2 regions of the Paraburkholderia sp. GAS448 genome follow, and region 2 is predicted to be linked to the other one. Evidence: riboswitches for the same ligand, from Rfam matches in the RefSeq annotation. Region 2 holds a riboswitch; the other holds the start of a gene.
What was found. A riboswitch is a leader RNA that binds a small molecule or an ion and turns the genes downstream of it on or off. The one in region 2 is predicted to bind cobalamin.
Positions count from the first base shown of each region.

Region 1 (4,208 bases), on a different contig from region 2:
CGTCGCGGTTGCCGCCGCTCAGGATCACCTGCATGACGGGCGCGTCGCCGGCGAGCGCCAACGGCTCGGGATCGTCGATCGCCGACGCGGCGAACGCCGTCGTGTTCAGCACCAACGCCACGTCGTGCTGTGTGCACAGCTGCTGCAGCACGTCGCGGCTGACCGCGTCTTTCAGCGACGTGATCGCAAGCGGCAGCGGATTCAGGCCCTGTGCATCGAGCGCATCGATCAGCGCATCGAACACGGCCGTGTTCGCCGCCTGCAAATGCGCACGGTAAAAGAGGATCGCGACAACCGGCGCGCCGGGGTGCCAGCGCGCCTGCCAGTCTGCCACCGTGGGCACGTCGCGCGCGGGATGATAGAGCGCTGCCGCCGGCAAAGGCTGAGGCAGTGCGGGCTCATGCCCCCAGCCGAACGCGCGGAAGGCGATGAAGCGCAGGAACGCTTCCGCGTTTTGCGCGCCGCCTTCGCGCAGATAGCGCCACAGTTGATGGCATAGCGCGGCGTCCGCCGTGCTGCGCGCGAGCAGATTCGGATCTTCCTGCAGATCGCCGGAGAACATCGCGAGCAGCTGCTGCCTGCGCCCGGCGAGCGCGACCACCTGCTCGATGCCATAAGGCCAGTACGCCTCGCCGCCCAGGTGATCGACGATCACGACCTTCGCATGCTGCAACACGTCTTCGACGTAGAAATCCACCGATGCCGGCTGCCGCAGGAACGTCACGTTCGCGAGCCGCAGGCTCGGAAAATCCGCGCCCAGCCGCGGAACGACGCTGGCCAGCAGGGACAGCGTGGTATCGGCCGAACTGAGCACGACGATGTCCGCCGGCTGCTGGTCGATCCGTATGACGCCGGCGGTATCGTCGACGAAGCCCCCCGGCGTGGTGCGCAGCAGATGCATACCGCGTTATACCTGTTGCGGCTCGGCGCTCAGCGCGACCGTCAGCGCCTGTTGCAGCGTCGCCTGATCGAGGTCTTCGCCGATCAGCACAAAGCGGCTCGCTACCGCCTCACCGGCCTGCCAGCGACGATCGAAGTAACTGTCGAAGCGACGCCCCACGCCCTGAACGACGAGCCGCATCGCCGCTCCGGGCAAGGCCGCAAAACCCTTCACCCGGTAGATCGTGTGGTTCTCGACCAGCCCCTGCAATGCTGCGATAAGCGCTTCACGCGACGACACCTGCGCCTGAACGACAACGGAATCGAAATCGTCGTGGTGGTGATCGGGATCGTCTGCGGACCCGTGATGGTCGTGACGCAGATGAATCGTGTCCTCCGAAGCCGACTCGAGCCCGAGCAACGCGTGCAGATCGAGCTGCCCCCTATGCGCACGCACCACCTTGACCTCAGGCGGAATTTCTTCGCGAATCAACATTTCGGCCGCAGCGAGTTGCGCATCGTCAAGCAGATCGGTCTTGTTGAGAATCACCAGATCGGCGGCGGACAACTGGTCTTCGAACAGTTCATGCAGCGGCGATTCGTGGTCAAGATTCGGGTCGGCCTTGCGCTGGGCATCGACTGCCTGCGGATTCTCCGCGAACTGGCCGCTCACTGCGGCAGGCCCGTCGACTACCGTGACCACTGCGTCGACGGTGAAGCTGTTCTTGATCTGCGGCCAGTTGAATGCCTGCACGAGCGGCTTGGGCAACGCAAGGCCGGACGTTTCAATCAGCACGTGGTCGATCTGGCCTCGACGCTCAACCAGTCGCTCCATGACCGGGAAGAATTCCTCCTGCACCGTGCAGCACAGGCAGCCGTTCGCCAGTTCGTACAGTTGCCCTTCCACCTCGCGGCCTTCCTCGTCGCAACCGATGCCGCAACCCTTCAGGATCTCGCCGTCGATCCCCAGTTCGCCGAATTCGTTGACGATCACCGCGATCCGGAGTCCGCCCGCGTGTTGAAGAATGTGCCGAAGCAAGGTGGTTTTGCCGCTGCCGAGGAAGCCCGTGACGATCGTTACGGGAATTTTGCGCGTCTGCATCCTGACTCCAGGGTGGTGGACTGTTTGAAGGATGAAGCCCCGAACTTCACCGGATGCCCGCCCGCAACGCCCTGCGGCATGCTCACGCCGCGATGCGACAGTCGCAACGTCAGACGATCGTCGGGCAACACGCGGGGACGAAATACGGCCTTACGGAAACAACCGGAAGCTCAGTGAATTCGTGGACTATCTGGACCATGCGCCGCATCCCCGCGGCGCCAACCCGTATTTTCTGGCCGGTATCCGGGCTCGCGAAAACGCCGCTTCGCCTTCCCGCGCATTCGACATCACGCGCAGTGGACAGATGCCTGCCTGTCAGGTCATGACGTGCACGCATTGAAGCCAGCTTTGCATCGTTTTCACGATGCCTTCGCTTACCGTTGCGGGGGCAGCACAGGTTGGCCCGATCCGTGCAGGACAGGCTCCCTGTTTCCCGTTTAACTGCGTGCACAGAGCGTGCACGCGAGCACCAGAGTGCGTGGGAGTGTAGGCTCCGTCAACCCCGACGTCAAGAAAACGCCCTGCCTGAAGGGAACTGAGGGCAACTGAAGACCCCTGCAGCCTGCGCTGGGCAAAGCCGTGCTATCGTATGCGCGCGTTTGGTGCCCGCACGTGCGTTCGCATGTGCAGTTAAACGGGAAACAGGAAGCGCGGCAACGCGCCCGGCCTGTGCTGTCCCCGCAACGGTAAGCGGCCTGCGGACTTCGGTCCGCGCATGTCATTCAACGCCACTGTCTGCGTCTGGCAGCCGGGAAGGCGAATGGCATGAGGTCGTCAGCCCGGATACCGGCCAACGCAAGGGGCGACCGTCGCTTTTCGCCGAACGCCGGATCCGCGGGGGACGGAACCTGGTGCCTGAGCGCGACCGGCCGCGCGCGCGAGACGCGCCGTCGTTGCGCATGACGTGTGGCATCGCATGACCCATTCATTTTCCGGGCTCGTCCTTGTGACGGCCCTCCCGCTCCCGTCTCCCACCAACATGGCGCGGCGAGCGCCGTGCTGCCCGCGATGAGCCGCGCCTGGCTGATCGGCGCCGGCCCCGGCGACGTCGAGTTGATGACACTGAAGGCAACGCGCGCGCTCGGCGAGGCCGACGTCGTACTCGTCGACGATCTCGTGAATCCCGATGTCCTGCAGTTCGCGCGGACCGACGCCGAGGTCGTGTACGTGGGCAAGCGCGGCGGCCAGCCATCGGCCTCGCAGGCCGACATTGTCGCCACGATGCTTGCCCATCTGCGCGCCGGGCGCAGCGTCGCACGACTGAAAGGCGGTGACCCGTTCGTCTTCGGCCGTGGCGGCGAAGAGCAACAGGCGCTGCGGGCCGAAGGCATTCAGGTCGAAATCATCAACGGCATTACGGCGGGCATCGCGGCGCCGGCAGCGATCGGCATCCCTGTGACGCACCGGGATCACGCGCAGGGCGTCGTGTTCGTCACAGGTCATGGCGCGGGCAGCAGCGAGCCGGACTGGAACGCGCTGGTCGCCACACGCATGACGCTCGTCGTCTATATGGGCATGCGTCGCCTGAACGAGATCGTCACGGCGCTGTTACAGGCCGGGATGGATCCGCAAACGCCATGCGCCGCGATCGAATCGGCGACGCGCCCCGAGCAGCGCCATGTGCTCGCCCAACTCGATACGCTCGCGGGCCACGTGGCCAGCGCCGGACTCGGTTCGCCCGCGATTGTCGTGATCGGCGGTGTGTCGGCGCACGGCATCCCATCGGCGAGCCACGATCGATGAAGACGCTCACCGTAGGCATCGGTTGCAGGCGGCTGACTTCGGCGCGACAGATCGAGGCGGCGGTGAGGGTAGCGCTCGCGGGCATACCGTTCGACAACATTCGCGAGGTTGCGACGATCGAATCGAAAGCAGAGGAGCCTGGGTTAATCGAATTCTGTGCGCGTCATGCCCTTCCGTTGCGAAGGTTTACGCGCGAGCAGATCGCCGGGTTTGGCGCGGTGCCGACGCCCTCTCACACAGTTCGCGGGCTCGCAGGCGTCGACGGCGTCTGTGAGCCCTGCGCGCTTCTCGCTTCTCCCGACTCGATATTGATCGTCGGCAAAACGGTGGTCGACGGCGTAACCGTCGCGATTGCCTCCATCACCACATCATCATCACACAGGATCCCGGCAACAGGAGACGCCATGAAAACAGATCTCGAATCCCATCAACGCATGACGCAGCGCCGCCGCGAAGGCCACGAAAAGAAGCAGGCCGCAGCAAC
Region 1 covers NZ_JBNDKT010000006.1:319,036-323,243, reverse strand. The annotation lists gene cobN (cobaltochelatase subunit CobN) at 1-901, opposite strand, end outside; gene cobW (cobalamin biosynthesis protein CobW) at 908-1,981, opposite strand; cobalamin riboswitch at 2,199-2,470, opposite strand; cobalamin riboswitch at 2,564-2,790, shown strand; gene cobA (uroporphyrinogen-III C-methyltransferase) at 2,990-3,724, shown strand; partial or broken gene P3T23_RS14935 (cobalamin biosynthesis protein) at 3,721-4,020, shown strand; gene cobO (cob(I)yrinic acid a,c-diamide adenosyltransferase) at 4,129-4,208, shown strand, end outside.
Region 1: linked by a shared signal. The riboswitch ahead of cobW (cobalamin biosynthesis protein CobW) and the one ahead of P3T23_RS23675 (TonB-dependent receptor plug domain-containing protein) in region 2 are both predicted to bind cobalamin.

Region 2 (4,208 bases):
GATAGTTGCGCACGCCCGTCCAGGGGAGGGTGTGCCGAGGGGCGTTGGCGAGGTGGTCGATGCTTGCTTCGTCCGGTTCGGACTTCATTAGCCAGTAGCGCATGAGTCGATTTGAACGTTGAGAAGAACACAGGATAAGCGCAATGCGTGACGCGGCGCTAGCGATGCGGAAGGAACACTACAAACGGAAACGGCATCGGACGATTGTCCGATGCCGTTGAATAGGTCCCCGCCATAGCCGCTAGGCCGGCATCCTGAACCGGGAGTTCAGAATTGGTCGCAGTTAGCAGCACTTCGGGTACATCAGACGGAGTGACGCGCACACCCGTGCTGCAAATTTCCGCAACCGTGCACATGGCATTGGTTCAAGGAATATATGACCTTGGCGAACCAGGCAGGGAAGCTGACAAAACTGACTGGATCCAGACGCTCGAGGTTACCTCGGGTGACCTCGCGAACTGCTCTGAATCCGAAGCGGGCCCGATGTTCCAGATGGCCTGCCTCTGAATAACTTTTACTGCACACCGTACTGCTGGATCACTGCGCCCAGCTGTTCGTTCATTGAGTGCATTGTACGCCGGATTTCTTCGGCGGGAAATGATTCTCCATGACGTACGCTAGCCTGCAGCTTAAGCAGTTCCGATGCCAGCGACAGCGCAGCCATGACGGCAATGCGATCCTGGCCGCGAACGTTGCTGGTCGAACGGATCTTCGACATCTCTGCATCGACGCGCGCAACGGCTTCGAGCAGCGCGGCTTCGGTTTCCGGCGAACAGGCGAGACGATAGGGCTGGCCGAGGATCGAGACTTCGATCTGCTTTGCGGTCATGCGTTTTCTCCGTGGCGGGTGACGTCGCCGCCGGCTTCAGTTTCGACTTCCTGCTGCGACGACGCGAGCAGATCAAGTTGATTGTCCGGCTCGGCGTGAGCTTTCGCTCGCGGGAGTTTTTCGAGGATCGCGTTCAGGCGCACCTGGGCGTCGTCGATCTTCGATGAAAGCGTATCGCGCTCCGCCTGCAGCGCGTTGCGCTCTTCGCGCATCTGCTCGAGCTCGGCACGCGCGGCTTCGCATTCTGCGCGAGCGTCGGCGAGCTGCTGTTCAAGCGCGCGACGCGCTTCGTGATGACGCTGGCTGATTTCGATCAGCCGGCCAATATTCTGTGAGAGTGTTTCGAGTTCGGTGAGCATGTGCTGCGTCCTCTAAAGACACGGCATTTTAGCGCGGAATGTGACAGCTTCCGACAATTGTCTCGTTTCGAGACGTAACAGCTCTGCTTTATACCTGTTTTATGCGTGTTTCGAGCGAGTTTCGTGCCTGTGGCATGCAGAAATTTTGCTCGCATTGCACGCGACGTGCGCACGCGAATTGCAGGAATCGACCTTTCTTGACGCCCCAGGAGGCCGCTCCTACACTTGCGGCACTTTGGTGCCCGCGCGCGTTTTCACATCGTGCGCAGTTAAACGGGAAACAGGAAGCCGCGTCCGCCAGGACGAGCCAACCTGTGCTGCCCCCGCAACGGTAAGCGACCGCATGATGTCATGCAGGTCGACCTGGGCGCGCCTCCAGCGAGGCGCGCGATGCCACTGCGCTATTCGTGCGTGGGAAGGCGGGTCGATGTGTCGCCAGCCCGGATACCGGCCAGAGTGAGGGGCGTCGTCTGCGTGGCTTCACGCCGGCGGACCGCCCTGTTACGCATCGGCTTGCGGGGAAGCAGGCCAGGCACGCTATCCACAGGAATCAACCGGATGTACACGCCCATCGCCGGCACGGCAGTACTCGCCGTGGCCGGCTTGCCGCTCGGCGCGCAGGCCTTGCCCGCAACGACGGATGAAGCGCCTGCGCTTGCGCAGGATACGGCGCCGTCGGCTGCGCCCGGCGACACTGCAACCGCCAGCACAACGGCCGCTCCCGCCACGAAGCCCGCCAGCACCACGCTCACGCCGATCGTCGTGACTGCGGAGCGCGGCCCGCAGCCGCTCGCCGACGCGATCCCTCAGACCGCGCGGTTCGACCAGCAGGACATCGCCGACACCACGGCGCGCGATCTGCCGGGTTTGCTGCAACTCGCGCCCGGCGCGCAGATCGTGCGCAATGGCGGCCCGGGTTCGTCCGCGAGTCTGTTCCTGCGGGGCGCTTCGGCACAGCAGTCGCTCGTGTTGATAGATGGTGTGCGTGTCGATTCGGTCAGCCTCGGTAGTGCACAGATCGAGCAGATCCCGCTCGATCAGGTCGATCACGTCGAAGTGGTGAACGGCAATGTGTCGGCGCTATATGGTTCCGGCGCGATTGGCGGCGTGGTGCAGGTGTTCACGAAGGACGGCGGTGATCATCCGCCGCGCTTCAATTTCTCCGTCGGCTATGGCAGCTATCACACGCAAAGCCAGCAGGCCGGTGTGAACGGTGCGCTCGACAGGGACGGCGCGACGACCTTCAGCCTGTCGCTCGCGCGGACAAAAACCGACGGCTTTTCGTCGATCGATCCCGCGCTCGCGCCGGTCAATCCGAACGCCAATGGCTATCTGAACGAAAGCATCTCGGCATCGCTGCGCCACACATTCAACGACAGGTGGGACGCGGGCATCCGCTATTTCCAGTCGAACGGCAACGACAGCTTCGACGATCCGTTCGGCGCGCCCACCGATCTCAACAATCTATACAGCAGGATTCAGCAGGCTTCGGTATTCGCGAACGGTCGCGTGACCGACTGGTGGACGACGCACTTCGTCGTCGCGACGGGCAACGATCGCAGCACCACGGCGTTGAACGGCCTTTATACCGACCACTTCAACACCGACAACCATCAGTACACGTGGCAGAACGATTTCACGTTCGCGCCGCAGCAGAAGGTCCAGGCAGGCTACGAGCATCTCGACCAGAGCCTCGATTCGGATGAGTACGGCGCGCCCGACCGTCACGTGGACTCCGGGTTTATCGGCTATACGGGGCGCTTCGGCGGCAGCCAGTTCCAGGCAAACGTGCGGCGCGACCAGTACTCCGATTTCGGCGGCGCGAACAGTTACTATCTCGGCTATGGCTACGATCTGAACGAGCACTGGAAGGTGACCGCAAGCTGGTCGGATGCATTCCGCGCGCCGACCTTCAACGATCTGTACTTTCCGGAGAGCGGCAATCCGTCCATCCAGCCGGAACACAGTCATTCGATTGAAGCGGCGTTGCAGTACGCATCGGATGCCCTGGGCGTGTTGCGACTGACCGCGTTCCAGACGCGCCATACGAACCTGATCGAATATCAACAGGTCACGCCGGGCGTGTATGTCGCGCAGAACGTCGGGCGGGCGAAGGTGCAGGGGCTCGAAGGATCGTGGAGCGGCCATCTGGGCAAGACTGACGTGCGTGCTTCGCTGACGGTGCAGAATCCCGTCGACGAAGACACGAACACCGATCTGAACCGGCGCGCGCGCCGCTTCGCATCGCTCTCGGCGAACCGCGACGTTGCAGGATGGCGCGTGGGCGGCGAGTGGATCGTAAGTGGCGAGCGCGACGATACCGGCAATACCCTCGGCGGCTATGGTGTAGTGAACCTCTCCGCGCGCTACAACATCACGAAGGCGTGGTACGTGGCCGCGCAGATCCAGAATCTCTTCGACAAGGACTATGAACTGGCCTACACATACAACACGCCACGACGCGGCGCCTGGCTCACGCTCGGCTGGCAGCAGCAGTGATGCGCATGGTGTACTGAGCCATCGTGTCTTCTGAAACCACGCCCATGAGTCGCCTCGCACTACGCACCGTTGCCGGCATGACCGCGAAGCGCGCGGCCGCGATCTGGCTCGTGCTCGGCGTGCTGGCGTTCCTCGTGTTTGTCGCATCGCTCATGCTTGGCAGCGTGCCCGTCTCGCCGGTGCGCGTGCTGGCTGCGCTGCTGCCGTGGCATGGCAGCAGCGAGTTGGCATCGACGGATCTCGCGGGTGAAATCGTCCGCAGCCTGCGCCTGCCGCGCGCGCTTGCCGGATTCGCGTGCGGCGCATTGCTCGCCGTTGCCGGTGCCCTGTTGCAGGTGCTGCTGCGCAATCCGCTCGCCGAACCGTACGTGCTAGGCGTGTCTGGCGGCGCGGCCAGCTTCGCGCTGATCGCGATGATCGCGGGTTGCGCATGGTGGATCGTCGACGCCAGCGCATTGGCCGGTGCATTGCTGTCGATCCTGCTTGTGCTGGGCCTGGCACGCCGCGAGTTGTGGCGAGGC
Region 2 covers NZ_JBNDKT010000013.1:156,193-160,400, forward strand. The annotation lists gene P3T23_RS23655 (EVE domain-containing protein) at 1-103, opposite strand, end outside; RNA gene ssrS (6S RNA) at 223-404, opposite strand; gene P3T23_RS23665 (cell division protein ZapA) at 515-829, opposite strand; gene P3T23_RS23670 (ATPase) at 826-1,188, opposite strand; cobalamin riboswitch at 1,408-1,658, shown strand; gene P3T23_RS23675 (TonB-dependent receptor plug domain-containing protein) at 1,747-3,687, shown strand; gene P3T23_RS23680 (FecCD family ABC transporter permease) at 3,732-4,208, shown strand, end outside.